2 regions of the Nocardiopsis sp. CNS-639 genome follow, and region 1 is predicted to be linked to the other one. Evidence: predicted binding sites of a transcription regulator. Region 1 holds the regulator's gene; the other holds the start of a gene.
What was found. Region 1 encodes HrcA, which represses chaperone genes, less so after heat shock. Its sites were predicted from a motif close to TTGGCACTCTCNNNNNGAGAGTGCCAA; they were not measured.
Positions count from the first base shown of each region.

Region 2: groES (co-chaperone GroES) is a predicted target of HrcA. The motif match lies at 11,898-11,924, and genes of this name have one in related genera.

Region 1 covers NZ_KB906854.1:354,125-369,400, forward strand. Annotated here, with positions in the region: gene G011_RS0101390 (sugar ABC transporter permease) at 1-532, opposite strand, end outside; gene G011_RS0101395 (ABC transporter permease subunit) at 532-2,139, opposite strand; gene G011_RS0101400 (maltose ABC transporter substrate-binding protein) at 2,142-3,386, opposite strand; gene G011_RS0101410 (glycoside hydrolase family 13 protein) at 4,075-5,676, opposite strand; gene G011_RS0101415 (LacI family DNA-binding transcriptional regulator) at 5,773-6,846, shown strand; gene hemW (radical SAM family heme chaperone HemW) at 7,039-8,271, shown strand; gene G011_RS0101425 (DUF4870 domain-containing protein) at 8,350-8,985, opposite strand; gene G011_RS0101430 (DUF4870 domain-containing protein) at 9,033-9,362, opposite strand; gene G011_RS0101435 (DUF3097 domain-containing protein) at 10,470-11,309, opposite strand; gene hrcA (heat-inducible transcriptional repressor HrcA) at 11,491-12,504, shown strand; gene dnaJ (molecular chaperone DnaJ) at 12,509-13,648, shown strand; gene G011_RS0101450 (16S rRNA (uracil(1498)-N(3))-methyltransferase) at 13,645-14,382, shown strand; gene G011_RS0101455 (hypothetical protein) at 14,514-15,276, opposite strand, start outside; gene G011_RS0101460 (SigE family RNA polymerase sigma factor) at 15,275-15,276, opposite strand, start outside.
Region 2 covers NZ_KB906865.1:92,415-107,690, reverse strand. Annotated here, with positions in the region: gene G011_RS0118680 (hypothetical protein) at 1-25, opposite strand, end outside; gene G011_RS0118675 (hypothetical protein) at 646-948, shown strand; gene G011_RS0118670 (hypothetical protein) at 986-3,397, shown strand; gene G011_RS29985 (hypothetical protein) at 3,466-4,746, shown strand; gene G011_RS31820 (hypothetical protein) at 4,826-5,104, opposite strand; partial or broken gene G011_RS32530 (NUDIX hydrolase) at 5,119-5,456, shown strand; gene G011_RS0118650 (DUF6098 family protein) at 5,682-6,137, shown strand; gene G011_RS0118645 (zinc-binding dehydrogenase) at 6,213-7,181, shown strand; gene G011_RS0118640 (hypothetical protein) at 7,471-9,708, opposite strand; gene G011_RS0118630 (class I SAM-dependent methyltransferase) at 10,501-11,787, opposite strand; gene groES (co-chaperone GroES) at 12,051-12,362, shown strand; gene groL (chaperonin GroEL) at 12,478-14,088, shown strand; gene G011_RS0118615 (sigma-70 family RNA polymerase sigma factor) at 14,297-14,893, shown strand.

The sequences.
Region 1 (15,276 bases):
TGTTGATGCTCAGCGCGCCGCCCAGGTAGACCAGCAGCAGCCCCCACCGGGTGTCGAAGCCGATCGCCGGGTAGTACTCGCCGATCGTGGAGAACATCAGGTAGATCGCCACGATCGCCAGGAACTGCGGGAACATCTGGATCACCAGCAGCCCGATCAGCCCCACCCGGCGGCCCCGGAAGCGCATGCGGCTGAACGCGTACGCGGCCAGCGCCGACAGCAGCACCGTCACGGCGGCGTTGGTGAAGGCGAAGAACAGCGAGTTCGCGTACCAGGTGGTGAACGGCGTGTTGCTGAACAGGTCGACGGCGTTGTCCAGACTGGCCCCGGTCGGCCACAGCTGCGCGCTGGACAGCGTGCCCAGCGGGTTGAGCGCCGCCGACACCACGAACAGCACCGGGAAGAGCGCGAACGCCACGACCACCAGCATCACCACGTGGCGCCAGCCGTACCTGCGGACCCACAGGCCCAGACGGACTCCGGTACCGCGCCGGTGGGGGGCGCGTACCGCGTCCGGGGTTGCGACCGCCATCAGTCCACCTCCTTGAGGGCCTTGCTCCTGCTGAGGCTGACCACCGACATCACCGACACGATCAGGAAGATCATCACCGACAACGCCGCCGCGTACCCGTACTGGGCGGTGGCCTCGTTGAAGGCGAGACGGTAGGTGTAGGTGATGAGCAGGTCCGTGGCCCCGGCCGTCGGGCTCTCCGGGGAGAAGGGGCCGCCCTGGGTGATCAGCCACACCGCGTTGAAGTTGTTGAAGTTGAACGCGAACGTCGAGACCAGGATCGGCGTCATCGCCACCATCAGGAGCGGCAGGGTGACGTTGCGGAAGGCCTGCCAGGGGCCCGCGCCGTCGATCTGTGCCGCCTGGCCCAGCTCGCGCGGAACGGCCTGGAGGGCTCCCGTGGCCACCAGGAACATGTACGGGTAGCCCAGCCAGACGTTGGCCAGGATCACCGCCGCCCGGGCCGACCACGCGTCGCCCAGCCAGTCCACCTCCAGGCCGAGCACCCGGTTGAACAGGCCGAAGTCGGTGTTGAACATGTCCCGCCACAGCAGGAACATCGCCAGCGAGCTCATCGCGTACGGCAGGACCACCAGGATCCGGTACACGACCCTGCCGCGCAGCCTGGGCACGTGCAGGGTGAGCGCGATCGCCAGACCCACCACGAACACCAGGAAGGTGACGGAGGCGGCGAAGGCGATGTTCCACACCAGGATGCTGAAGAACGACGACGCGAAGGTCGGGTTGAACAGGAAGCGGGCGAAGTTGTCGAAGCCCACGCCGACCTGCCAGCCCTGGGCGAGCCGCTCCCCGTCCTCGTTGTAGAACGCGCCGCGCTCGTTGTCCGCGTGGTAGACGATCCCGGTCTCGGCGTCGGTGACGCAGTCGCACCCGGCGTCGTAGGCACGGGTCGCGGTCCCCTCGAAGGCGGTGGACAGGCCGCTGGAGCGGATGCCCGTGCCGCTGCCGGTGGGCACCGCGAACGCCTGGAGCTCGTCGCTGCGCGCGTTGACCTGGGTGGGGGACAGGATCGTGTACCCGAAGGCCTCGGTGACCTTGCCCGAGGGCTCCACGGTCGCGCCGTCGAGCTCGGTGAGCCCCTCCTCGGTTCCGGCGTAGGCCCGGCCCTCGGGGTCGGTGAGCAGGAAGACCAGCTCACCGGTCTCGGGCGAGCCGGTGACCGCCACGGTCAGGGTGTACTCCTCGGCCCCGTCCGGGCTGCTCACCGAGTAGGCCTCGATGGAGGCGATGGCCTGTTCCTTGTCGCCCCGGTGGCCGTCGCTGAGGTTGGTCACCGAGGTGCTCATCGTGTAGAGCACCGGCAGGATCTGGAAGGTGAGCAGGAACAGCACGCCCGGGACCAGGTACTTGACCGGGACGGCGCGCTTGGACAGGTAGACCCAGTAGACGAGGCCGACCACGGCCACGACCAGGCCGATGCCCCACCAGTTGCCCGCCACGTACAGGGGCAGCACCGCCCACACGCCCAGGGCGGTGAACAGGCCCAGCAGGGCGATCTTGACGAGCTGCCCGGCCAGTGAACCGTTCCCGGCGAACCGGCCGCCCGGCAGGGGCGTGCGGGCGGGCGCCCCCGGTGAGGGAGCGCCCGCTGTCTTCTTGGACGCCACCGCTACTCGCCGATCTGCGAGGCGATCGTTTCGTGGGCGGCCTCCATGGCCTCGCGCACGTCCTCACCGGCGATGACGGCGGCCTGGGCGATGCCCAGCGGCTCCCACGTCTCGCCCATCTCCGGGATGGAGGGCATCGGCATGCCCTCGGCCCCGGCCTCGGAGATCGCGGCGATGGTGGGGTCGTCGGCCGAGACGCTCTCCAGGGCCTCGGTCTGCACCGGCATGCGGGGGTCGGCCTCGTAGAGGCTGAGGACGAAGTCGGTGTCGGTGACGTAGTTGGTCACGAACTCCTGGGCCAGGGCGCTGTTGGCGCTGCCCTCGGTGACGAAGAACGCCTGGTAGCCGATGTAGGGGCTGGCGGGCTCCTCGCCCTCGAAGCCGGGGATGGGGCTGATCTCGTAGTTGACGCCCGCCTCGTTGGCGTCGGCGACGTTCCACGGGCCCGCGACGAAGAAGGGGGCCTCGCCCTCGTAGAACAGGGAGGCGTCGTTCTCCAGGGTGATGGAGCGGCGCAGCACGCCCTCCCCGGCCTCGCCGTACTCGGCGACCTTCTCCATGGCCGCGATGGACTCGTCGGTGCCCACGCCCAGGTCGGTCGGGTCCCAGTTGCCCTCCTCGTCCTGGCCGAAGAGGTAGCCGCCCGCGGAGGTGAACAGGGCGTTCATCCGGTAGGGGTCGCCCTCCTGGCCCACGGCCATGGACAGGACCTCGCTGGTCTCACCGGAGTCCTTGAGCTCGGTGCCGACCTCGACCATCTCCTCGAAGGTCGCGGGGGCGGCCGGCGCCAGGTCGGTGTTGCGCATGAGGAAGATGTTCTCCTGGGAGTAGGGAACACCGAAGAGCTGGCCGTCGTAGTTGAGGGCCTGCAACGAGGTCTCGTCCAGGCCGGAGGCGCGGTCCTGGGGCAGCTCGATGGGCTGGACGGCGCCGTTGCGCACGAGGTTGCCCGTCCAGTCGTGGGCGCCGATGAAGACGTCGGGGGCGTTTCCGGCCTGGTGGGCGTTGAGCACGTCGCCCTGGATGTCGCCGAAGGTCAGGCCCTGGACCTCGACCTCGATGCCGTTGGCCTCGGCGAACTCCTGGGCGGCCGCCTTGATGGCGTCGGCGCGCTCGGGGTCGGACCAGATGACGAGGCTGCCCTCGGCGGCGGCCTCCCCGCCCTCGTCGCCGCCGCCACTGCACGCGGTCGCCATCAGTGCGATCGCGGCGATGCCCGTGACCGCTCGTGCGCTGCGGAATCTCATGCTGTCTTCCTTCCGGGAGGCCGTGCTGAGGAGGGTCGCGCATGCGTTCCGGCCGTCGAGGGCATGCGTGGTGATGTGACGCTAGCAATAACTTGCAAGCTTTGAAAGAGTTTGCGGATCTCCCGCATAAAGATGTGGAAACGCCACGGAAACGGGCGCGTGACATCGTGCTCTGGGTAGCGGTGCGGTGACCGTTCGCTGATAGATCCTGTGATGGGCAGCGATTTCGTAACACCATTGAACACGCCACCGCGGACCACTCGAACCCGGTTCGGGTCCGGCCCGCCACAGAGTGCTGGCGGGGGAGCCTCCTGTGGAGGCGCGCCGCAGGCGGTCAGGGGTGGAGCGTGTCGGTGACGGCGTCCAGGCATCCGTAGGGCGTGGGCTTGGTGGTGCGCCGCAGGGGGTGGGCCTTCAAGGCGACCTCGGCCTGGCACCGGTAAAGCGCGCGGGTTCCACGCCAGCCCCTGGGGAGCGGGCGGTCGTGGTGGGCACGGGCGACAACGGTCAGTGCTGGGAGGCGGGGGTCGGCTGGGAGCACGTTCGCCCAGCGAGCTTGCCGAAGGAGATCCCCGCGCCAGCAGGACGGTGCTGACCGGCACCGGCCCGCACCGCGTGCGGTGCCGGACCCCGTGTCCGGCACCGCACGCGCGGGCTCAGTCGCTCAGCCCTTCAGCCGCGCAGCCCTTCAGCCGCGCAGCCACACCGCCGTCTCGGCGGGCAGCGTCAGGGTGCCTCCGGCGGGCGCGCCGACCGGACCGCTGGCCACGAGCACCTCGCCGTCGGCCGCCAGCTCCACGGCCTCCCCGGTGAGGTTCACCGCGACGCGCACACCCGGCTCGCGCTCGAAGTACAGCACGCCGCCGGGCGCGTCCAGCCAGGCCATCGAGCCGTCGCCGAGCGCGTCCAGCTCCCGGCGCAGGCGCAGCGCCTTCGTGTACAGCTCCAGCGTGGAGCCCTCCACCCCGCGCTGGGCGGCGCGCGACAGGGCGCCCCAGCCCTCGGGCATCGGCAGCCACGGAACGCTGCCCTCGGGGCCGAACCCGTACGGCGCCTGGTCGCCGCCCCACGGCAGCGGCACCCGGCAGCCGTCCCGGCCGCGGTCGGTGCGGCCCGAACGCTCCCAGGTCGGGTCCTGCAGCGAGTCCTCGGGCAGGTCGGTGACCTCGGGCAGTCCCAGCTCCTCGCCCTGGTACAGGTACACCGAACCCGGCAGGCCCAGCATCAGCAGCGTCGCCGCGCGCGCACGGCGCAGCCCCTGCTCACCGCCGCCGAAGCGGGTCACGTGGCGGGTCACGTCGTGGTTGGACAGCACCCACGTGGTGGTCGCGCCCACCGCGGTGTTGGCGGCCAGGGACACGTCGATGACCTCGCGCAGGCGCCCGGCGTCCCACGGCGCGGTCAGGTACTCGAAGTTGAACGCCTGGTGCAGTTCGTCCGGGCGCAGGTAGCGGGCCACCCGCTGGGCGTCCTCCACCCACGCCTCGGCCACCAGGGCGCGGTCGCCCGGGTACTCGGCGGCGATCCGCGCCCAGCGGCGGTAGATCTCGTGCACGCCGTCCTGGTCGAAGTAGGGCAGCGAGGTGCTGCCGTCGAGCATGTCGGCCTTGGCGTCCTCGGCGATGTCGGGCATCGCCGGGTCCTTGACCATGCCGTGCGCGACGTCGATGCGGAACCCGTCCACGCCCCGGTCCAGCCAGAAGCGCAGCACGTCGTCGAACTCGTCGTGCACCTCCTGGTTGGTCCAGTCGAAGTCGGGCTGCTCGGGGTCGAACAGGTGCAGGTACCACTGCTCGGGGGTGCCGTCGGGCCGCTTGAGGCGGGTCCAGGCCGGGCCGCCGAAGATCGACTTCCAGTTGTTCGGCGGCTCCTCCCCGTCGGGTCCCCTGCCGTCCCGGAAGACGTACCGCGAGCGGGCGTGCTCGCCCGGCTCGGCGGCCGCGGCCTCCTTGAACCACCGGTGGGCGGAGGAGGAGTGGTTGGGCACCACGTCGATGATCAGGCGGATGCCCATCCCGTGGGCGGTCTCCAGGAGGGCGTCGAAGTCCTCCAGGGTCCCGAAACGGGGATCGACGTCGCGGTAGTCGGCGACGTCGTAACCGCCGTCGGCGAGGGGGGAGACGTAGAACGGCGTCAGCCAGATCGCGTCCACGCCGAGTTCGGCCAGGTGGGGGAGGCGCTCGCGGATACCGGCGAGGTCGCCCTCACCGTCACCGTTGGAGTCGGCGAAGCTGCGGACGTAGATCTGGTAGATCGCCGCGTCACGCCACCAGTGCGACTGAGGCTCCATCAGCGGGGGTCCTTCCCTGTGACGAGTGCAATTTCTTGCGCAAGATTACCGCCAATTTTCGGCCGTGTGACGACGATCTCGACTAGAGTTGCGCCCATGGGTCCACGACTTGCCGACATCGCGCGGCACGCAGGCGTCAGCGAGGCCACCGTCTCGCGGGTGCTCAACGACAAGCCGGGCGTCGGCAGCGACACCCGCAAGGCCGTCCTGACGGCGCTGGACGTCCTCGGCTACGAGCGCCCCGCCCGGCTGCGGCAGCGCTCCGCCGGACTGGTCGGCATGGTCATACCCGAACTGGAGAACCCCGTCTTCCCGATGTTCGCCCAGGCGGCCGAGGGGGCGCTCGCCCAGCGCGGGTACACGCCGGTGCTGTGCACCCAGACCCCCGGCGGGATAACGGAGGACGAGTACGTGGAGCTGCTGCTGGAGCGCAACGTCTCCGGCATCCTCTTCGTCTCCGGGCGCCACGCCGACACCACCGCCCCCCACGAGCGCTATCACGCCCTGGTCTCGCGCAGACTCCCGATCGTGCTGGTCAACGGGTACGCCGACGCCATCCCCGCCGCCTTCATCTCCTGCGACGACCGGGAGGCCGGGCACCTGGCCGTCAACCACCTGGTCGCCCTCGGCCACACCCGCATCGGGTTCACCAGCGGCCCCGAGCGCTACGTTCCGGTCCGCCGCAAGCTCGACGGGTACCACCGGGCCCTGGCGCAGCACGGCCTGGACGGCGAGGACCTCGTGGAGCTGTCGCTGTTCGGCGTGGAGGGCGGCCACGCCGCCGCCACCCGGCTGATCGAACGCGGCGTCACCGCGATGGTCTGCGGCTCGGACATGATGGCCCTGGGCGCCATCCGGGCCGCCCGCCAGCGCGGCCTGAGCGTCCCCCGGGACTTCTCGGTGGTCGGCTTCGACGACTCCCAGCTCATCGCCTTCACCGACCCCCCGCTGACCACCGTCCGGCAGCCGGTCAACGCCATGGCGCTGGCCGCCGTGCGCGCCCTGTGCGACGAGATCGCCGGACACCCCGTCTCCCACACCGAGTACGTCTTCGACCCCGAGCTGGTCGTCCGCGGCTCCACCGCCATCGCCCCCACCAGGAACCCCGCCCCCCTCACCCGGGTCGACGCCGCCCCCGCGCACGCCCGGGCGGAGCGCCCCCGGGTCTGACCGGGCCGTCCTCCCCACAGCCCTCCCCGCCTGATCCCCACACCCCGCGTCCCGTCCCGATCTCCCGATCCCTGCTCCCCGATCCCGTAACCCCCCGCTTCCCCGCCTCCGATCCCGCACCGCCGTACCCGAGCCCCCGCGTGCCCGACGCGGGGGACCAGGGCACACCGGCCGGTCGGCGACACTGGAGGTATGCCTTCCGTTGCCCTCGACGGCGATCCCGTACCGAGCACCGGCGAACTGCCCGGGCCGTCCCTCGCCGAACTCGGCGGGCGGCCCCTCGGGTTCTACGTCCACGTGCCCTTCTGCGTCACCCGCTGCGGTTACTGCGACTTCAACACCTACACGGCCGAGGAACTGGTCTCCCGCGACGGCACCGCCACCGCCTCCCGCGAGACCTACGCCGACCAGGCGATCGCGGAGGTCGCGCTGGCCGACCGGGTCCTGACGGGGGAGCGCCCGCCGGTCAGCACGCTGTTCGTCGGCGGAGGTACGCCCACCCTGCTGTCGGCCGAGGACCTGGGCCGCGTCGTCACCGCCGTGCGCGAGCGCTTCGGGTTCACGCCCGACGCCGAGCTGACCACCGAGGCCAACCCCGAGACGGTCACCCCCGACTACCTCGCGCGGCTGCGCGAGGCCGGGTTCACCCGTGTGTCCTTCGGTATGCAGAGCGCCCGCGAGCACGTGCTGCGGGTGCTGGAGCGCGGCCACACGCCCGGACGCCCCGAGCAGTGCGTGGAGTGGGCGCGGCGGGCAGGGTTCGAGCACGTCAACCTCGACCTGATCTACGGCACTCCCGGGGAGGGCGACGAGGACTGGCGGGCCTCCCTGGAGGCCGCGGTCTCCGCCGGACCCGACCACGTCTCGGCCTACTCCCTCATCGTCGAGGAGGGCACCCGCCTGGCCGCCCGCGTGCGCCGGGGCGAACTCGCCGAGCCCGACGACGACACGATGGCCGACCGCTACCTCATGGCCGAGGAGGTCCTCACCGCGGCCGGGTTCAGCGCCTACGAGGTGTCCAACTGGGCGCGCACCGAGCAGGGCCGCAGCAGGCACAACCTCCTGTACTGGACCGGCGGCCACTGGTGGGGCGTGGGCCCGGGCGCGCACAGCCACGTGGGCGGCACCCGCTGGTGGAACGTCAAGCACCCGGCCGCCTACGCCGCCCGCCTGGCCGCCGGGCACAGCCCGGGCCTGGCCCGCGAGGTGCTCACCGAGGAGGAGCGCCGCTTCGAACGCGTCCTGCTGGAACTGCGTGTGGAGGGCGGGTGCCCGCTGGACCTGCTCGAACCGCACGGCCGCGACGCGGCCAAGCGGGCCGTCGCCGAGGGCCTGCTGGACGCGGACGCCCACGAGGAGGGCCGCGCGGCCCTCACCCTGCGCGGGCGCCTGCTCGCCGACGCCGTGGTGCGCGACCTCACCTGAGCCCCTCCGGCCGGGGCCGGACACGGCGAGGGGGCCCGGCCGACGGCCGGGCCCCCTCGCGTCCGCCGAAGCGCCGGACTACTTGATCCAGCTGACGTTGAACGGGTAGCGGTACCACTCGCCCCGGTTGGCGGCCACACCGCCGATGATGCCGAGGGCGACGGCCGCGATCCAGCAGATGAACCAGGTCAGGAACCCGATGATGACGATCATCAGGACGCTGGAGATCAGGTAGCCGATCAGGATCAGGAGCTGGAAGTTCAGCGCCTGCGCGGCCTGGTTGCGGACGAACGGCGACTCGTCCTTCTTGACGAAGAAGATGATCAGCGGCACGAGCCAGCCGATGACGCCGCCGCCCACGTGGGCGAACATCGCCATCTGGCGCTCGTCCGGACTGGGCTGGCCGGTCGTGGCCGAGGAGGGGCCGTAGGCGCCGTGCGGGGGCTGGCCGTAACCGCCCTGCTGGTAGTGGGACTGGTAGCCGCCGGTCTGCTCGTACCCGGGCTGGCCGGGGTAGCCACCGGGCTGGCCCGGATATCCGCCGGACTGCTCCTGGTACCCGGGCTGGCCGGGCGGGAGCGGATAGCCGCCCTGCTGGTAGCCGGGCTGGCCACCGGTGGGGTAACCGTGCTGGGAGGGGTAACCGCCGGAGTCCTGGCCGGGCTGCTGGCCCTGGCCGTAGGGGCCCTCGGGAGGGTTGCTGGGATAGGACATGTTGGGTTCCTTCGTGCGGATGCGCTCGGACTGCGTGCGGGAGCGGATCACTTCAACAGGCGGATGCTCACCGGGTAGCGGTACCACGTCCCCTTGTTGGCGCCGTTGGCGCCCAGGACGCCGAACACGATAGCGACGACCCAGATCAGGGCGACCAGGAGGGATCCGATCCAGGACAGCTCTGGGAAGAAGATACCCAGGCCGATGAAGGCCACCCACGCGAAGAGGTAGGGGATCAGCAGGGTGAGCTGGAAGTTGGCCGCCTCGGCCGCGTGGTGGCGGACGAACGGCGACTGGTTGCGCTTGGCGAAGTAGATGGCCAGCGGCGGGATCCAGCCCAGGCAGGCGACCACGAAGCCCGACAGGTGGGCGAGCATGGCCACGAGCGTGCTGTTGTCGCCGCCCGGCGCGCCCTGCTGGGGCTGGCCCGGAACGCCCGGCTGCCCGTACGCCGCGGGCGCGCCCGGGTAGGGCTGCTGCTGGCTCGGAGTGGGCTGGCCGTAGACCCCCTGCTGGGGCTGTTGGGGCTGGCCGTAGGGCTGCTGACCGTACTCGGGCTGCGGGGCGTAGCCGGGCTGGGCGCCGGAGGGCTGCGCTCCCGGTGCCTGGGCGTAGCCCTGCTGTCCCTGGTCGGGCTGCGGTGCGTACGGGGACTGGGCGCCGGAGGGCTGACCGTAGGCGGGCTGCGCCCCCGGGGTCTGGCCGTAGGCCGTCTGCTGCCCGTAGCCGGGCTGCTCGGGGGTGCCTTCCGGCGGTGCGAAACCGGGCTGCTGCTGTCCGGCCGGGGGCTGGCCGTACTCGCCCTGCTGGGGCTGGGCGTAGGGCTGCTGACCGTATTCGGGTTGCGGGGCGTAGCCGGGCTGGGCTCCCGAGGCCTGGCCGTAGCCCTGCTGCCCCTGCTCGAACTGCGGGGCGTACGGCGACTGCGCGCCCGAGGGCTGACCGTAGGCGGGCTGGCCCTGACCGGGCTGGGGCGCGTACGGCGACGGGGCGCCGGGGGGCGGTGCGAAGTCGGGCTGCGCCCCCGGGGCCTGGCCGTAGCCCTGGTAGCCCTGCCCGGGCTGCGGGGCGTACGGGGACTGCGCGCCGGAGGGCTGGCCGTAGGCGGGCTGCGCGCCCGAGGGCTGCTGGCCGTGGTCCTGGTCGGGCTGCGGAGCGTAGGGCGGCTGCGCCCCGGACGGCTGTCCGTAGGCGGGCTGCTGGCCGGCTTCCGGCTGCGGGGGCCGCTGTCCGTACTCCTGCTGACCGTCCTGCCCGTGCTCCTGCTGCTGTCCCCGGTGGGGATCCTCCGGGGGCGGGGGGTTCGTCGGGGTCTGGCTCATGCTCTTCCTTGGCTCCGCTGATGAGAGGGAGGTTCTGTACTACCGTGCTGTACCGACGACCGCGCGGGCCGGAGGCGGGCGGCCTCGGCACCGGACACGGGGACCGGCGCCTCGCCCAGGTCAAATCCTAGGTCCTACCGCTCCTCCCGCGCGCAGCGCTCGCTAGGGAGCGTCCGGGTGCGGCCCGGTGACGAAGTCGATCAGTTCCTCCACCCGGCCGAGCAGAGCCGGCTCCAGATCAGCATAGGTACGGACCGACCCCAGGATCCGGCGCCACGCCTCTCCCGTCTCCATCCGCCAGCCCAGGGCGCTCACGACCCCCTCCTTCCAGGGGACGCCGCGCGGCACCTCGGGCCATGCCCCGATCCCCACGGAACCCGGCCGCACCGCCTGCCAGACGTCGACGTAGGGGTGCCCGGCCACCAGCACGTGCTCGCCGCGCACCCGCTCGGCGATCCGCGTCTCCTTGGATCCCGGTACCAGGTGATCCACCAGGACGCCCAGCCTCCTGCCGGGCCCGGGTGAGAACTCCGCCACGATCGAGGGCAGGTCGTCGACCCCCTCCAGGAACTCGACGGCCACCCCCTCCACGCGCAGGTCGTGGCCCCAGACCTTCTCCACCAGCTCGGCGTCGTGGACGCCCTCCACGTAGATCCGGCTCTCCCGGGCCGTGCGCGCCCGCGCGCCCGGTACCGCCACCGACCCGGAGGCGCTGCGCAGCGGCCCCCGTGGAGCGGTGGAGGGGCGCACGAGGGTCACCGGCTCGCCGTCGACCAGGAACGCGGCGGGGGCGAGGTCGAACACGCGGCGGCGGCCGTGCCGGTCCTCCAACGTGACGGTGGCCTTGTCCCAGGCCATCACCGCCCCGCAGAACGCCTCCTCGGCGTCCTCCACGACCAGTTCCCTCTCCAGGGGCACCTCGCGGACCGCCTTCTTCTTCGGGCGGCGCCAGTCCCCGGCGAGCACGTCGCGGCCGTAACGGCCGGTTCCCTTGGTAGCCACGGTCGTGCAGTCTACTGGTGGCGCGCGCCGGCGCCCCGTCGGCCGCGGCGCGTGCCGCGTTCCCGGCGGGAGCAGGGGTGACACGGCCGCGCCGCGGCTTCACCACCCGCGGGTAACCGTCAGGGTTTGCGGCCGGGCATAGACTTAGCACTGAGGACCATGGAGTGCCAGGAGGTGGCGAGTGCTGGATGAGCGCAAGCTCGCGGTCCTGCGTGCCGTCGTCGAGGACTTCGTCAACACCAACGAGCCCGTGGGTTCCAAGGCCCTGGCCGACCGGCACCGGCTCGGAGTCTCCCCGGCGACCATCCGCAACGACATGGTCGCCCTCGAGGAGGACGGCTACATCGCGCAGCCGCACACCAGTGCCGGACGCGTTCCCACGGACAAGGGGTACCGGCTCTTCGTCGACCGGCTCTCCTCGGTCAAACCGCTCTCCAGCGCGGAGCGGCGCGCCATCGAGTCATTCCTCACCGGCGCCGTGGACCTCGACGAGATCGTCGCCCGGACCGTGCGGCTCCTCGCGCAGCTCACCCGCCAGGTCGCGATCGTCCAGTACCCGTCGCTGACCCGCTCGTCGGTGCAGCACGTGGAACTGGTCCCCCTCGGGGGGCAGCGGATCATGATGGTCGTGATCACCAACACGGGCCGGGTCGAGCAGCGCGTCATCGACGGCCTGGGAGAGGTCCACGAGGCCGCCGTCAACGACCTGCGCGCGATGTTGAACCGGGCCATCGCCGGACGCCACCTCGGCGACGTGCCCGACGCGGTGGAGGACCTGCCTCCGCAGGTGGCGCCCGAACACCGCCAGATGGCGGTGTCGGTCCTCTCCGTCCTGCTGGAGAGCCTCGTCGAGCGGCACGAGGAGAAGATCGTCCTCGCGGGGACGGCCAACCTCGCCGCCGTCGACTTCGCCGCCAGCCTCAGGGACGTCCTGGAGGCACTGGAAGAGAACATGGTCCTCATCCGTTTGCTGGGAGAGGCCAAGGACCCGTCGATGCTCACGGTGCGCATCGGCGCGGAGAACTTCCACGAGGGCCTGAGGTCCACCTCCATCGTGTCGGCGGACTACGGTGTGGGAAACCAGTCGCTCGCCAAGATCGGTGTGGTGGGACCCACCCGGATGGACTATCCGGGGACGATGGGAGCAGTACGCGCCGTGGCTCGCTATGTCGGACAGATTTTGGCAGGACAGTAACCCAGTGGCCAGAGACTATTACCAGGTTCTCGGAGTGCGTCGCGACGCGTCCAAGGACGAGATCAAGAAGGCCTACCGGCGGCTCGCGCGCGAACTCCACCCGGACATCAATCCGGACCCCGCAACCCAGGAGCGCTTCAAGGAGGTGACCCAGGCCTACGAGGTCCTCTCCGACGAGAACAAGCGCCGGATGTTCGACATGGGCCAGGACCCCTACGCGCCCGGCGGCGGCGGGGCCGGGGGCTTCGGCGGCGCGGGCGGGTTCGCCTTCGACGACATCATGAACGCCTTCTTCGGCGGCGGCCAGCCCGGCGGGCGCGGCCCCCGGGAGCGGGTCCGCCGCGGGCGCAGCATCAAGATCCGCGTCGAACTCGACCTGGTGGAGACCGCGTTCGGGGTCAGCAAGGAGATCACCTTCCCCACCGCCATCCTGTGCGAGACCTGCCAGGGCGAGGGGACGGCGGCCGGTTCGCACCGCACCACCTGTGAGATGTGCCACGGACAGGGCGAGGTCTCCCAGGTCACGCGGTCCTTCCTCGGCCAGGTCATGACCTCCCGCCCCTGCCCCCAGTGCTCGGGCCAGGGCTCGGTCATCACCAACCCCTGCGGCGACTGCGCGGGCGAGGGCCGGGTGCGCGAGAAGGTCACCCGCACCGTCAAGATCCCCGCGGGCGTCGACGACGGCACCCGCATCCAGCTCGCCGGGGAGGGTGAGGTCGGCCCCAACGGCGGACCGCGCGGCGACATCATCCTGGAGATCATCCAGCGCCCGCACCCCACCTTCGAACGCCGCGGCGACGACCTGCACTGCACGGTGACCGTCCCCATGACGGCCGCCGCGCTGGGCGCCTCCTTCGCCTTCGACACCCTCGACGGCACCGAGAACATCGACCTGCGCCCGGGCACCAACTCCGGCCACGTCATCACCCTCCCCAACAAGGGCGTCAGCCACCTCGACGGCGGCGGCCGGGGCGACCTGCGCATCCGCGTCGACGTGGAGACCCCGAGCAGGCTGGACGAGGAGCAGGAGGCCCTCCTGCGCAAGTTCGCCGAACTGCGCGGCGAGGACCAGACCCCGGGACGCTTCAGCCCCGGACACGGCGGGTTCTTCTCCAAGATCCGCGACGCCTTCGGCGCCAAGTGACACCGCCGGTCTTCCTGGTCGAAGCCGCCGACCTGGCGGCCGACCGGGTGACGGTGGACGGCGCCGAGGGCCGCCACGCCGCCGTGGTGCGCCGCATCCGGGAGGGCGAGACCGTCGACCTCTCCGACGGACGCGGTCTGCGCGCCCGCTGCACGGTGACCGCCGTGGGCAGGGACCACATCGTCTGCGCGGTGGTGGACCGCCGGGAGGAACCGGCGCCCCGCCCCCGCCTGACCGTGGTCCAGGCACTGCCCAAGGGCGACCGGGGCGAACTGGCCGTGGAGATGATGACCGAGGCCGGGGCGGACGCGGTCGTGCCCTGGGCGGCGGAGCGCTGCGTCACCCGCTGGAAGGGCGACCGCGCCGCCAAGGCGCTGGCCAAGTGGCGTGCGACCGCCCGCGAGGCGGCCAAGCAGGCCCGGCGTGCGCGGCTGCCCGAGGTGGCCGACCTCGCCGACCGCACCGCCGTGGTCGAACTGCTGGCGGGGGCGGACCTGGGCGTCGTGCTGCACGAGGACGGCGCCAGCCGCCTGTCACAGCTGGAACTGCCTGTCGGACAGGACGCCGGCGTCGTCGTGGTGGTCGGTCCCGAGGGCGGCTTCTCCGACGCCGAGCTGGAGGCGTTCGACGCCGCGGGCGCGGTCCGGGCGCTGCTGGGACCGAGCGTGCTGCGCACCTCCACCGCCGGGGTCGCCGCCCTGTCGGTGCTCCAGGCCCGCACCGGCCGCTGGTAGGGCGCACGGCCCGACGCTGAACACACGAGAGGCGCCCGGACGTGTCCGGGCGCCTCTCGTGTGTCCAGCGGATGACTCCTGCGCGGACCGGCCCCGACGTGTACGGGGACGGGCCCTCCGTGGGGGGTGTGTCAGCTGCTGGGAGCCGTCTTGGCGCCGTTGTCGCCTCCGGTGGTGCCGGTGCCGCCGGTGCCGGTTCCGTCGCCTCCGGTCCCGCCGCCCTCGCCGCCGGTGCCGTCGCCGCCGGAGGGCTCCTCACCACCGGTCCCGCCGCCGCTGTCACCGCCGCCCTCCTCACCGGTGGACCCGTCGCCGGTGCCGCTGCTCGGCTCGTCGCTGGGCTCGCACTCCTCCTCGGAGGCGGCCTTCTCGCCCTTCTCCTCCTCGGAGCTGGACGGGGTCGGGGAGGCGGGCTCCTCGGGCGTCGGACAGGTGGTGGCGGCCGTGACGCCCTCCTCGGAGGGAGCGGGCTCCTCCTCGTCGTCCTCCGGGGTGGGGGAGGAGGCCGGGTCGCGCGGCGGCTCCTCCTCCTGCTGGGTGGTGCCGTCCACGGAGCCGGTGGAGGGGTCGGGAGCGATCACACCGCCGCCCTCGCCCTCCTCCTCGGCGGGCGCGCCCTCGCGGTCGGCGCCCGCGGGGACGATCTCCAGCACGTGGTCGCGGACCTGGGGGCTGGAGATGGCCACGGACCCGGCGATCAGGGCGGCTCCCGCCACCGCCACCGCCGGACGTAGCCAGGGCATACCGAACCAGGCCGAACCGCGACTGCGCTCGGTGCGCTCACGGATCAGGTTCAACGCCTCGGGAGAGGTCGTGACCGTGTCGGCCTCGGCCTTGAGCAGGTGGCGCAGCTGCTCCTCGAACGGATCGTTCGTGGGGTTCGTGGGGCTGGTC
Region 2 (15,276 bases), on a different contig from region 1:
GAAGGGCAGCGCTAAACTGGCGCATGCTGGCAATCCTTGTGTCTAAAGGTATGGATGTTGCTGGCCAAGGCCCCGGGCGGTTACTGACCGTCGCGGGGTCATTCGTGCTTTCAGTTGTGTGTTCGGGAAAAGGGTAAGGCATCGCGGGAGTACTTGGCGAAACTACGGCGAATTAATATGCGGGGATTTTGCGACTCGACCGTTGCGGCAGATCAGGGGACTCGCGAGAACATTTCTCGTTAAAAAGACAAAAGGTTCTATTCGGCCATGGAATACAAAAAGGCCCCCGTCCCGGCAATGCGGGGCGGGGTCCTGTGCGGTGCGGTCAGCGGTCGCCCTTGTCGGAGGTGAGGACTCCGAAGGACCCGACCAATGACCGGGGCCGAGGCGGAGCAGCGGCCCGCCCATCGCCGTGCGTGGGCTTCTCGGTGACCTGGCCACATCCGGACACGGCGGGGGTGTTGTCCCTGTTAACACGGGTTCTGGGTTTCTGGGTGTCGCCTATTCCCGATATCTTCGGTTCCGGTAATTGGTTGAACACCGCCCACGCTTCCGGTTGTCGGGACCGCGTCGGCAGGTGAGAGAACGGAAGCAGGTGGGGCCGTGTCGGGTGGCACAGGTGGGGCCGTGCCGGGTGGCACAGGCGTGAACGTTGACGACGCCTACGCGGGTGGATCGGCGTCGGCGGAGGCGGCGGCACGGCTGCGGGACCTGCCGACCGACTTCGACGAGGCGATCCAGGCAGCCAAGAGCGCGACCAGCGGCGCCCCCGGCGTGACCGGGTGGAGCGCCTTCGGCTCGGCCGAAGAGCAGCACATGATCGAGGTCCGCGACCACGCGAGGACGCTCGCGGAGAACATCCAGTCCGGTTCCTACCAGGCGGCCGTGACGGACCTGGAGTCGTGGGAGGAGTACGACATCCCCATCAACGGCGCCCAGCTCTACTGATCCCCTTCCCGACGGACCCTTCCCAGGAGCCCCCACCTTGTCCGCGCTCAGCTACACCGAATGCGACATCGAACGCAGCGCCGTCGCCTCCGCCAGAGAGACCTTCGAGGAGCTCTACTCCCTGATCACCGGCCGTTCCGGTGACTACAACACGATCACCACGCCCGTGGGCTCCGAGTTCTCCGACCAGATCGGCGAAGGACTCAGGACGGCGGCGAACGAGAACCAGTACGCCTGGGGCAGCTCGATGCTGGCCTGCCTCCACGCCTACGGGGTCCTCGACAAGATCAGCGCCGACGTCAAGTGGTACGAGGACAAGATCGAGGAGATCAAGGGCGACCTCTCCACGGCACTCGCGAACTCCGCCGAACCGGACAACCTCAACATCGCCCAGCAGATCATCGAGTCGCACAATCTCCAGGCAGAGCAGGCGTGGCGGGATCTGGAGACCCGGTGTGACGAGTCCCAGGACATGCTGAAGGAGGGTCCCACCCCGGAGAACATCCGGGCTCTCGGCGATGGGGGCTACTTCGGCAACAACGACAACATCGGGTTCTACGCGACGGGGAACTTCGACTACTACGTCGTGGACGAGGGGCAGGCCGGGGTGATCGCCACCCACCTCGGCCAGGCGGTCCTCGACGGCAACGAGATCAGCATCGAGCTGCTGGAGGACGACCCCGAGTACCTCGCGTTGGTCGCCGCCGTGGTGTCACGCGGCCTGCTGGCGCAGCAGAACGGCGAGAGGCTGCTGGGCGGGGAGGTCGAGTTCCTGGAGACCCTCTTCGGAGACCTCGATGAGATCGGCGGAGACAGCCCCGGTTTCCTCCAGTTCATGGACCAGGTGAACAGCAGCGAGCACGTCAGCGACTCGTTGCGTGAGGACATCAACCGCAACCTCGCCAACTCCATGCTCATCCTCTCCGACGAGGATATCGGCGGAGGGGCGGGCAACCTGCCCCAGGATGTGCAAGAAGCTGCGGTCGGACCGTCCTATGACACCACTGATTTCACCTATGAGTTCAATGCATGGGCGGAAGACTTCGTCCCGCTTAGCGAGTTCCTGTCGCACTCGGGGCCGGGGGTTCAGGGTGGCACGGAATTCTCAACTTCTTTGCTGGCGACCAGCCACCAGATGCTCTCCTACGCTGACATGGGAGACAACCCTCACATGGACCCTATCTCGCAGGATGCCTTTAGTGACGTCATCGGAGTTGCCTCACGCAACGAGGAGGCCAGTTACATCATCCTGACAGGTGAGGACTTCGATGGGAATACCTACCAACACCATGAGAATCATCCCCACGTCGACCCTGAAGCTGTGCTGCGCGACTTCTACACCTACAACTGGAACGACGACGGAGCTGCCGTCAGGGGTATCACAGACTGGATCGCGGACAGGGGCCAGGAATCCAGTGGTGTCACGGACGAGCTTCGGGGAACCGCATTGGCGGAACTAATGGGGTTCATGGAAGACAAGGAGTTCAGGGAGGAACTTTTCGGCACCGGACACAGAGTCGTGGAGGAGGGTGAGGAGGGTGAGGAGGGTGGGGACGATATCACCTGGCTCAACGTCTCCGCAGGTCACCTCAACCCCGAGTTGGCGAGTGGCTTCAGTGACATATTCCTGTCGTACATGGACGAGTTCTCCGAGACCGATGGGCTCGGAGAGGAAGACGAGAACGGCGACCGCGAAGGTGAGAGCTTCGCGACTCGCTGGAATCCCGATACGGGACGTGTGGAACTCTCTCCTGAGAGTCGTCTCGCCTTCACACAGATCATCATGGGCGATGAGGAAACGGCCACTCGTGTCTACGAGGAAGTCCTGCTCAACACCGGGCGGACGATGGAGGAGTACGCGTCCAACACAGGGGAGAGGGACCACGTCCCCACCGTACTGGCAGGAAGCCTGCAGGGACTCGTTGAGGAGGCCCTGTCTCATGAGAGCAGCCACCGAATGGACAGCCACAAGGAAGCGGCCGACTACCGGAACAAGGTGACCGGCGGGGTCATCGACATCCTTGGTGGTGGTGCTGGTGACGCCCAGGTACCCGGTTTCGTGGTCGAGATCGCGAAGTTCGCAGCCAAGGAAGCTCTGTCGGTCCCCGTGCATGAGGCCACAGAGAACGCGGATACGGTCGGCGAGTGGGCGCGGAACGAGCAGATGCAAGGGTTCGCCATTTCCGCTCTTGCCAACTCCGACCCCGAGCTCATGGCCCGTCTGGAAGCCGACGGGATTGCCCGGAGGGACGCGTCAGGTGAACTCTACGTCCCCGTCGACCACGCGGACTGGGACGTGCAGACCTCGGCGGGTGTCCTGGCTACGGAGTTCGATTCCATCGACGAGATCGAGTGGTCCGACGGCGAGGGCAGTACCGCGAACGCTGTCTACAACTTCCTTGAGGCCTTCGGTAACAACAGTTCCAAGTGGGAGGAAGTCTCGTACTGATGGTCGCTGCTTCTGTGTTTTCGGACGATTCCTTGGGAGTTCGCGCGAAGTACCGGGGAGCCGTGGCTGTGTTGTCCGCTCTCCTGCTCGTCTCCTGTTCGGCGGAGGAGGGCTCCGGTGGCGGGGTCACCGGCTCCGACGGGGCACCGCAGGAGCTGGTGAGGGACCGGGAGTACCGCTCGGAGGTGAGCGGAGCGGCGTGGACGTGGGAGGCTCCCGAGGGCGTCTCGCGGACCAGGGTCCTCCCCGTGCCCGGAGGTGTGGCAGCCCTCCTCGACGACGGGGTGGTGGGGCTCTCCGGGGAGAACGGCGGGCCGATGTGGGAGTTCCGGGTCCCCGGGAGCGAGGTCTTCGGCAGCGTCGCGGACCACGGTCGTTACTTCACGCTCCAGATCCTGGACTCCGAGGACGAGTCCGCGCCGCCGAGGATGGTCGTCCTGGACACGGTGACCGGAGAACCCGTCCAGGACTACTCCCTGACGGAGGGCGACAGTTCGTCCGGCATGGTCAGAGGATGGTTGGGCAACGTCACCGACGAGCACTGGATCACCGTGGACGGCGACGGCGGCGGTCTGACCGCCTTCGAGCTGGGCAGTGACCGGACTGCCTGGTCGGTCCCCGATCTGGCGCGGTGCGAGGACGTGGGGTCGGTCGACGCGCTCGTCACGCTGGACGAGGTCACCGTCGCGGCCGTCACCTGCTACGAACAGCCGGAGGGCGAGGACTCGGTGGAGATGACCGAGGGGCAGGAGTTCGTATCGGGTTTTGTGGGGATTGATTCGGCGACGGGCGAGGAGCTGTGGCGAACGGAGGAGCAGACGGGGATGTTCCCCGCTGACTCCCGGGAACGCACGGTGACCGTGCACGAGAGTGGTCTGGTCACCGCCTACTACCCCTACGCGCAGGCCGGGCGGGTGGTCGATCCCACTACCGGGGAGGTGGCGACGCTCGAAGAGGGCCGGGTTCTGTGGACGAACGGGGACGGCTCCCTCCTGGGAGTGTGGAATGAGCGCGCACGCGCCTACCGGACCCAGGACCGCTCGGGAGAGGTGCGCGAGGGTGGAACAGGTGAGGGGACCGGAGCCGCTGAGTCCATCCTGAACGCCCTCCGGGGAGACCCTCTGGTCGTCGGTCTGGAGGACGGCGTGCTCCAGGTGTCGGAGGAGGTGTCCGGCGGTGGGGAAACCGAGATCGCCGTGTTCCAGAGCTTTGAGGACGCGGTCCCCGTCATGTTCACCGCGGACGGGGAGACGCCGCTGGAGATCGGCAACGCCCTCTCCGCGCCCGGAGCCGTCGCCCTCTCCTACAGCTCCGGTGAGGGCCGCAGCGGTGTCATCGGTCTGCACTGACCTCTGGGCTGGAGCATACCGACGGGGATGACCGCAGTGGGGCGGCGCGCGGCCGCCCCACGGGGTTCCCCTCCCGGGATCAGGCCTCGGAGCCGAACAGGTCCAGGAACTCGCAGGCGAAGGCCGCCGCGTGGGCGGCGGCGACCGGCTGCCAGAAGTCGTCGGCGTCCGCGGTCTTGCCGCTGAGCAGGTCGGAGATCCCCCGGACCACCAGCGAGTGCGTGCCCGGGGCCAGGTAGGCGCTGCGCAGGAACCCGTAGCCCTCCATCTCCACGGCGACCGCGTCCCGGCAGCGCAGGCGCAGACGCTCGGCGGTGAGCGCGTCCCCGGACGCCACGACCTTGTTCCCGGCGGCCACCGGCTTGACGAAGGCACGGGGCGGTTCGGGCCGACGCGGTCGAGGAGGCGCGGTCCCGGCTGGAGTACACGACCGTGGCCGCGGGTTTTTGCCGGGAGCCCTTCACCATCAGCGACCTGCGCAGGGTGTACGAGGTGATCTGGGGTATCTCCCTGGACCCCAGCAACCTCCGTCGCAAGGTCACCAGGACGGCGGGCTTCGTCGAGCCCACGGGGGGAGGCGCACCGCGGAGGCGGGTCGTCCCGCGGCCCTGTACCGGTTCGGCGGCGCCCGTGAGCTGTACCTGCCGCTCCTGCGCTCCGGTGACGTGGCGGGGGCGGGGGAGCGCGCCGGAGCCGGTGGACGGGGCTGAACCGCTGAGAGGGCCCGAGGTCGGTGAGCGGGGCTGAGTCGATGACGGCGCCGGGGCAGGAGCGTGGGGACCGGGGTGCGAGCCGGTGAGCGGGGCTGAACCGAGGAGAGTGCCGGGGCAGGAGCGCCGGGGTCGGGGCGTGGGCCGGTGGGCGGGGCGGCGGCCTTGCCTCCGTGTTGACGCGGGTCCGGGCTTCCTCCCCGGCGGGCGGGGTAGTCGGGCCGTATGGACGCGTCTCCTCAGCACCACGGCTCGCCGGCAGCCCTGCCCACCGTCACCAGCCTGTCCGAGCTGGCCGACCTCGTCCGCGGCCGCGACCGCCTCTACCTGCGCTACTCGGACGGCCCCGAGCGGGACCGCCACATCGTGAGCAAGGACTACGAGAGCGAACTCGAACTCCCCGGGCTCTCGGTCACCGTCCTCACTCCCGAGTCCTGGTGGACCCGGCCCCTGGAGGACTGGCTCTCCCGCCAGGTGCGCAAGTACGCCTCCCTGGTCGAGGACGACCCGGACCGGGTGGGGTGGGTCCTCCAGGGCGACACCGTCGCCCACGGCCCCGACCACGAACCGCTCCTGGACGGGGTGCGGCCGGTCGCCTACCTCTCCGAGGACGTGATGGAGGAGGCGCAGCGCAGGTACCGGGAGCGCTTCGAGGCGGGCAGGAAACCGACCGACCCGTAGCGGCCGTTCCGCTTCCCGCGCGTTTCGCCACCCGGGGGTGGAACCGGATTCGGTCTCCGTGGTTGGCTTCGGGGTATGTTCGCTATCACCGCAGCACGCTTCGCGCCCGACGACCCCGTCTCCGCCCTGGAGGCGGGCGAACGCCCCGACCCCGAGCCCCGCGAGGGGTGGACGACCGTCGAGGTCAGGGCCGCGTCCCTCAACCACCACGACCTGTGGAGCCTGCGCGGCGTCGGGCTCAGCGAGGAGCGCCTGCCCATGATCCTCGGCTGCGACGCGGCCGGGGTGGACGAAGACGGCAACGAGGTCATCGTGCACGGCGTCGTCGGCGACCCGGCCGCCGGGGGAGGGGACGAGACGCGCGACCCCCGCCGGTCGCTGCTCTCGGAGGTCCACAACGGCACCTTCGCCGAGAGGGTCCTGGTGCCCCGCGCCAACCTGGTGCCCAAGCCGGAGGAGCTCTCCTTCGAGGAGGCCGCCTGCCTGCCCACCGCGTGGCTCACCGCCTACAGCATGCTCTTCGGCAAGGCCGACCTGCGGCCGGGCTCCACGGTGCTCGTCCAGGGCGCCGGGGGAGGCGTGGCCGCGGCGCTCATCCGGCTGGCGTCGCAGGTGGGCCACCGGGTCTACGCCACCAGCCGCAGCGAGGAGAAGCGGACCAGGGCGCTCTCCCTGGGCGCGCACGCGGCGCTGCCCACCGGCGAGCGCCTGCCGGAGAAGGTCGACGCCGTCTTCGACTCGGTCGGGCAGGCCACGTGGGCGCACTCGCTGCGCTCCCTGAAGCCGGGCGGCGCCGTCATCACCTGCGGCGCGACCAGCGGCGACGCGCCTCCGGCCGAACTCAACCGGGTGTTCTTCCTCCAGCTGCGGGTCCTGGGCTCCACCATGGGCACCCGTGAGGAGCTGGCAGCCCTGGCCCGGATGTGCGTGCGTACCGGCATCCGGCCCGAGATCGACCGGGTGCTGCCCCTGGCCCGGGCCGAGGAGGGCTTCCGGGCGATGGCCGGGGGCGAGCAGTTCGGCAAGATCGTCTTCACGGTCTGAGCGGGCCCGGCGGAGAGGCCGCGGCCGCGGTGCGCGGTCTCCGACCTGCGGTGACCCTGTGCCCGTAGCCGTAGCCGTAGCCGTAGCCGTAGCCGTAGCCGTAGCCGTAGCCGTAGCCGGTGCTGGTGCTCGGGGCCCGCTCCGGGCGCGGGACCCCGGCTTACCGGCGCGGCCTGCGTACACACGGGGGCCGGGGCACCTCGGGTGCCCCGGCCCCTCCGCCGTTCGCCGGTCCGCGTCCGCCCGGCGACCATCGGGCGGACCGCCTACGCGGACCCCGCGCTACCGGCTACTCGTCGTCCTCGTCCTCGTCGCGGCGGCGCTTCTTCTTGCCGTCCCGGCCAGGGCGCAGCAGCGCCTCGGCCAGGGCGAGCACCGTCTCCTCCAGGGAGGCGAACCGCTTGGTGATGTCGTCGTGCGAGTTCTCGACCGCCTCGGTGACGGTCTCCTCCAGCTCGTGCCGGTCCGGGCGCTGCTTCAGCTCGCGCAGCACCGGCGCCACGGCCGAGGTGACGTGCTCGTCGATCTCGTCCAGCTTGCCGGTGTGGTCCAGCTGCGGCCGCTCCACGAGTTCGGTCAGGCGGCGGTGCAGCTCGCTGACCTCCATGGTCTGCGGCAGCTGGTTGAGCCGCTGGTTGAGCGCCTCCAGCCGGTCGTCGAGGGCCTCCATGCGGCCGTCCACGCCCTCGAAGTGCCCGCTGACGCCCTCGAACTGGCCCTCGACACCGTTGACCCGGCCGTCCAGGCCGTCCAGGCGGCCGTTGACGCCGTCCATACGGCCGTCGATGCGGTCGAGCTTGCCCTCGACCCCCTCGAAGCTTCCCTCGAAGTGCCCCTCGAAGGTGTCGAAGCGGTCGGTGAGGCGGCCCAGCTCGTGGTCCACCTTGCCGGTGATCTGCGCCAGGTGGGTGTCGACCTTGCCGGTCAGTGCCTCGCGCTGGCGCTCCAGACGCTCGTCCAGCGCCGCCCGGTGCGCCTCCACCCGCTCGGTGAGCGACTCGGTCAGCGTCCGCGAACGCTCCTCGGACTCGGTGGCGAGCCGGTCGCCGTTCTCCTGGACGAACGTCCGCAGCTCGGCGAAGTCGGAGGTGACGCGCTCGGCGTCCTCGGCGATCCGGGCGCCCAGGGCGTCGGTGCGCTCGGTCACCGCCTCGCGCAGGCGCTCGGAGGCGGCCTCGGCCTGCTCCCGGGTCTCGGTGCGGCCCAGCTCCATCTGCTCGTTGAGCTCGGCCAGGCGCTGGCGCAGGTGGGTGCGCAGCTCGGTGAGCGACGACTCGTGGTCCTCGCGGAGCTTGGCGAGCGCGCCGGTGACGTCGGCGACCGCGGCGGTCGTCTCGGCGTTGTTCTCCTCGGCCTGGGTGCTGAGGTAGCCGACGCTCTCGGTCAGCTTGGCGGCGAGGGACTCGTGGCGCTCGGCGGAGGAGGCGGACAGGGCGCCCAGCTCCTCGGTCAGGGCGGCGGTGCGCTCGCCCAGCTCGCCGGTGTTCTCCTGAAGGCGCGACAGCAGCGTCTCGTGCTGCTCGGCGGTGCGCTCCTCCATCGAGGTGCGCAGACGCTCGGTGCGCTCCTCCACGAGCGTGCGCAGCTCGCCGTTGGCCTGCTCCGCCCTGGCGGCGGCCTCCTCGGCCTTGGCCTCGACGGTCTCGCCCAGCCGGGCGTCGGCCGCGGCCAGGGCCTCGCGGCTCTCGCTCACGACGGCGGTGAGGCTCTCGCGGCTCTCGTTGACGGCGGCGGTGAGGCTCTCGCGGCTCGCGGCCACGGCCTCGGCCAGCTCGGTGCGGCCCTCGGCCAGGGCCTCGGAGATCTCGGTCCGCCCGCCGGCGAGCGCCTCGGCCAGTTCGGTGCGGCTCTCGCCGACCGCGGCGGTGAGGGCCTCGTGGCGGCTCTCCGCCGACTCCGAGAGCGCGGACAGCGACGCCTGCACGGCCTCGGTCCTGGCGGTCAGGGAGGCCAGCGCGGTGTCGAGCGCGTCCAGGCGGGCGCCGAAGGTCTCGCTCAGCCCGTCCAGGCGGGCGCCGAGGGTCTCGCCGAGTCCGTTCAGACGGGTGTCGAGGCTCTCGTCCAGCCCGGTCAGGCGCTCGCCCAGCTCGTTGACCTGCTCGGAGGTGCGGTTGCCCGTCTCCGCCATCCGCTGGAGGCGGGTGAGCGCGGTGTCCAGGTGACCGGCGATGCGGTGGGTGTCCGCGCGCAGGGAGGGCAGGTCCGAGAGGGGCTTGACCTGCTGGGCGACGACCTCGATGTGCTCGGCGAGGGTCTCCGCCCACTCCGGCGGCCGGGCGAGGAACTCGTCGACGCGGCCGTTGACCGTGGCGACCGACTCGGTGAGGGCGGTGAGCTCGCGCTCGCGCAGCTCGCGGAGCAGCCACTCCATGCCCTCCAGGCGCTGGCGCATCTCCTCGCTGACGGCGCCCTGCGACTTCTGCTCGGAGACGTGCTCCTGAGCGGCCTGGGAGAGCAGGTCACGCATGCGGTCGGAGATCCCCGCCTGACCTCCTCCGTTGAGGAAGTTGTGATTGGTCTGTTCCACCGAGGTGCTCCTTATTTTTCTGGCGCTCCCGTACCCGTCCGGGGGAGTGGACGGTGGGTTCCGGACGGCTCGGGTTCTCGATGGTCCCCGGGTGGGCGGTGTTTTTGCACCAGTACGGCCTCATCGTGACTGGAGTGTGACTGAGCGTATACACGCGAGGCAAGGCCTGTTCTTCTGCTGAACCGCGGGGGCGGGTCAACGATCACGGCCTTCCGGGTGAATCCATGAGAAGGGAAAGAATTCGCGCCGCCAGTTTAACGACACGCGCCGCTCCTCCCCCAGGGGACCGCCAAAGATCTGGGTGGGGAAGGTAACGATCTGGCCCGATGTCGTGATCCGCGGCCCCAGGGTGCACTCCAGCCACCTCGTCCACGGTTGTCCACAGGTGAAAACGTGTCCTTGCGGGCCGGTCGCGGGGAGAGGGACACTCGAACACGGGGGCGGCGCACTCACCCGACGGCGACGCGTGGCGCCCCCGAATCCAGCCTAGGCCGACGCCTCCACCGCCCGCCAGCCCCCCGTCGGGCCTGTGGACACCGGCACGCGCTCCTCGCGAACGGCCCCCCACCGGCTCACCGTCGACGCCGACGGTGAGCCGGTGGCGGGAGCGCCGGTGGAGGCGGTCCCGTAGGCGCGCCGGTGGCGTGATCCGCCGGCCCGCACCGGCGGAGGCGACCCCCTGCACGCACCTGCGGCGGAACCCGTCGGTCCGCACCGGCGGAGGCGACCCCCTGCACGCACCTGCGGCGGAACCCGTCGGCTCGCACCGGCCGGTCCGCACCGGTCGGCCCGCTAACCCCGCCGCGGGTCGCCCACCTCGCGGCACAGCAGGCAGAAGGGCCGATCGCCGATCCGCGTGAGCACGACCGTCACCGACTCCGGGCCGGCGGCGCGCAGGTCCCGGCGCAGCTTCTCGGTGTCCACCGCCGAGCCCCGCTTCTTGACGGTCACCGTCCCCGCCCCGAGGCCGCGCACCGCCGAGCGCAGCCGCTTGAGCGAGAACGGCAGCACCTCCACCACCTCCAGCACCCGCCACAGCGGCGAGAGCACCGCGCTGTCCGCGGTGAAGTACGCGATCCGCTCGTCCAGCAGGGTGCCGTCCACCCGCGCCGCCGCCTCCGCCACCAGGTGCGAGCGCACCACGGCCGGGTCCGGGTCGTACAGGTAGCGCCGGGCCGCCGCCACCGGAGCCGGGCCAAGACCGGGGTCGGCGTCCAGGTGCGCCACCGCGCCCTCGCGGGCGAGCAGCCCCTCGCGCTCGTGCAGCACCGTCGCCCGGCGCCGCGGCCCGTCGGCCAGCGCGCCGAACCACAGGGCGGTCTCCTTCAGCTCGCCGTCCACCGAGATCCACTCGGCCGCCGCGTCCCCGGGCAGCACCTCGTGCGGGATGCCCGGCGCGGCCTTGAGGCAGGCCGCCTCCGCCCCCGCGGCCAGGTCCACGGCCGTGTCCCACGGCGGGGAGTAGGCCGAGGGGTCGAACACCCGGCCGCGCCCGCCCCGCCGGGCGGGGTCGCAGAACAGCAGCGGGTACCGGCCGGGCGCGGTCGCGGAGGCGTCGCCCTCGCGGACCCGGGCCAGCCCGGACAGGCCCATGGCCCCGATGTTGGCGCGGGCCACCGCGACCGTGAGGGGGTCGGCGTCCACGCCCTCGACCGGAACGCCGCGCGCGGCCAGGGCCAGCAGGTCCGCGCCGACCCCGCAGCACAGGTCGCCCGCGGTGGCGCCGTCCAGGCCCCGCCCCGACGACCCGGCCGGTCCGATCGCCCCGGCCATGCGCTCCGCGCGGTAGTCGGCCACCACGCGCCGGGTGGACTGCTCCAGCCCGTTGGGCGTGAAGAACATCCGCCGCGCGAGTTCGCCGAACTTGGCCCGCCCGCGTTCGCGCAGGGAGACCTGGGTCAGGACGGCGTTTACCAGCTCGGATACGGGTAGACCGGGGTCGAGGGCCGCCACGCGCGGATCACCGCGCAGCAGTGAGGCCGCGGCGAGCTGGTCCCCGGCGGCGGCCTTCGGGTCCACCCCCGCCAGGACCTCCCGGCCCGCGTCGGTGAGCAGGGCCTCGAAGGCGGGCAGGCGCATGGGTTCCCCCCGGGCGTCGAAGGAGCGGTGTGCGGACGCGACCGGGCCCCGCCCCGGAGGGGAGCCCCCGGGGAAGTCCCCTGACCGGGGGTCACGGTCACATTTCCATTCTGGCACTCTCGGGGGTAGAGTGCTAACCGCGACGAGGCCGGTCTGGCACCCGCGACGACAGGCCGCCGTGGTCGCCCCTTTTTCGCAGTCGGTCCGTGCACCAGTGCGGGCCGAGATCAGTACACCGAAACCTTGAAGGGGGAGGTCACACCGTGTCGACCGCCACCAAGACCGTGCTGAAGCCGCTCGAGGACCGCGTCGTGGTCCGGACGCTGGAGGCCGAGCAGACCACCGCTTCCGGTCTGGTCATCCCGGACACCGCCAAGGAGAAGCCCCAGGAGGGCGAGGTCCTGGCCGTGGGCCCGGGCCGCTGGGACGACGAGGGCGAGAACCGCATCCCGCTGGACGTGAAGGTCGGCGACGTCGTCCTGTACAGCAAGTACGGCGGCACCGAGGTCAAGTACGACGGCGAGGAGTACCTGGTGCTCTCCGCCCGCGACCTTCTCGCTGTCGTCGAGAAGTAGGTCTCCGCGGGGCCCGCTCCATCGGGCCCGGAGCCATCCGCATCCCGCACCGGTCGGCGCACAGCCGGGCGGGCGGGATGCTCTCTTTCGACCAGCCTGAAGAGGAAGCACCCACATGCCGAAGATCCTGGAGTTCGAGGACGACGCCCGTCGCGCCCTCGAGCGGGGCGTCGACCGCCTCGCCAACGCCGTCAAGGTGACGCTCGGCCCGCGCGGTCGCAACGTCGTCATCGACAAGAAGTTCGGCGCCCCCACCATCACGAACGACGGCGTGACCGTCGCCCGTGAGGTCGAGCTGGACGACCCCTACGAGAACCTGGGCGCCCAGCTGGTCAAGGAGGTCGCCACCAAGACCAACGACGCGGCCGGTGACGGCACCACCACCGCGACCGTCCTGGCCCAGGCCCTCGTCCGCGAGGGTCTGCGCAGCGTGGCCGCCGGCGCCTCCCCGATGTCCCTGAAGAAGGGCATCGACGCCGCCGCCGCCAAGGTGTCGGAGGTCCTCCTGGAGCGCGCCCGCCCCGTCGAGGAGCGCGCGGACATCGCCTACGTCGCCACCAACTCCGCCCAGGACGCCCAGATCGGCGACCTGATCGCCGAGGCGTTCGACAAGGTCGGCAAGGACGGCGTCATCACGGTGGAGGAGGCCCCGACCTTCGGTCTGGACCTGGACTTCACCGAGGGCCTCCAGTTCGACAAGGGCTACGTCTCGCCCTACTTCGTCACCGACGGCGACCGCCAGGAGGCGGTGCTGGAGGACGCGCTGATCCTGATCAACCAGGGCAAGATCAGCAGCCTCAACGACCTGCTGCCCGTGCTGGAGAAGGTCGTCCAGAGCAAGAAGCCCCTGCTCATCATCGCCGAGGACATCGACGGTGACGCCCTGGGCGCCCTGGTGCTCAACAAGATCCGCGGCACCCTCAACGTCGCCGCCGTCAAGGCGCCCGGCTTCGGCGAGCGCCGCAAGGCCATGCTCCAGGACATCGCGGTCCTCACCGGCGGCCAGGTCGTCGCCGAGGAGGTCGGCCTGACCCTGGAGAACGTGGACCTCGACGCGCTGGGCGGCGCCCGCCGCGTCACGATCACCAAGGACGCCACCACCATCGTGGACGGCGCCGGGGAGCAGTCCGAGGTCGAGGACCGCGTCCGCCAGATCCGCAAGGAGATCGAGGCGAGCGACTCCGACTGGGACCGCGAGAAGCTCCAGGAGCGCCTGGCCAAGCTCGCGGGCGGTGTCTCCGTCCTGCGCGTGGGCGCCGCCACCGAGGTGGAGCTCAAGGAGAAGAAGCACCGCCTGGAGGACGCCATCTCGGCGACCCGCGCGGCCATCGAGGAGGGTATCGTCGCCGGTGGCGGCGCCTCCCTGGTGCACGCTTCCAAGGCGCTGGACTCGGACGACCTCGGCCTGACGGGCGACGAGGCCACCGGTGTGGCGATCGTGCGCCGCGCCCTGGTCGAGCCCGCCCGGTGGATCGCGGAGAACGCGGGCGCCGAGGGCTACGTGGTCACCCACCGCGTGTCGGAGCTGGAGGTCGGCCACGGCTACAACGCCGCGACCGGCACCTACGGCGACCTGACCTCGCAGGGCATCCTCGACCCGGTCAAGGTGTCCCGCTCCGCCGTGCAGAACGCCGCCTCCATCGCGGGCATGCTGCTGACCACCGAGGTGCTGGTGGCGGACAAGCCCGAGGACGATGAGGACGACGGGCACGGCCACAGCCACTAGGCACGGCGGCCGGGGCGCGTCCGGCGGACACGGCCCGGCTGCGACGGGGGCGGAGCGGTTGCTCCGCCCCCGCGCACTATCACGCACGTCACAGGTTTCCCTCGGCGGCGCAGATGTTTTCGGGTGATTTTCCCGAAACGTGACCATTCTGTAGTTGCCGATCCGAGTGGTTCAGTCCGGCGGTGGGGGCATCATTCCTAGCGTGACGGTGACGGATGCAGGCGCCCGGGGGCAGCGGGACCACACGGGGTTGAACCATCTGGGATCGCTGGCGGTCCGGGGGGACGACGGGGCGATGGACTCGCTGCTGCGCGAGGTCCGCCCCATGGTGGTCAGGTACTGCCGTGCCCGCCTGGCCCGGGTCTCGGGGCTGGCCCACTACTCCGACGACGTGGCCCAGGAGGTGTGTATCGCCCTGCTCTCGGCGATACCGCGCTACCAGGACCGCGGCCGCCCCTTCGCGGCCTTCGTGTTCGGCATAGCGGCCCACAAGGTGGCCGACACCCTGCGCGGTGCGGGCAGGGTCGAGACGGTGCCCACCGACTCCGTGCCCGAGCGCCCCGACGAGGGGCCGGGGCCCGAGGAGTCGGCGGTGCGGGTGATCGAGGCCCAGCGGGCCCGGGAGCTTCTCGACGAGCTGCCCGAACAGCAGCGCAAACTGCTGGTCATGAGGGTCATCGCAGGACTTACGGCGGATGAGACGGGACATGTCCTTGGAATGTCGGCGGGAGCGGTACGGGTTGCCCAGCACCGAGCTATTGCTCGGCTTCGGCAGGTGGCCGTGGCGAACCGCCTCGTCCCCTGAGCACTCCGGACGCCCCCGGCCCGGACGCCGCCGGTGCCCCAACCGCCCCCGGGCGCGCGGATACTGCCGCGCCCTCGGGCCGTCGGGCTACCTCCGCCCCTAGAGCCGCCCGTTCTCCCGAGGCGCGTGCCACGGATCGGGTCATGGGGTGACCACCTCATGTGACCCTTTGCGCGGCGACCGCTACCGGGAACCGCGGCGAGGTCCGGAACGGCCCCGACCGCCGCCTTCCCCTCTCCCGGGGACGGCAGGAGCGGGGGCGGGACCCGAACCCCCTGGGGCGCAGGGGAATCCGCGTGCGCGGCGGGGACGGAGAGAGGGCCGCGCAAACCGTGAGGCTGGTCACTTTCGGCCCGGGGTGACGGGTCAAACACCCTGTTCCA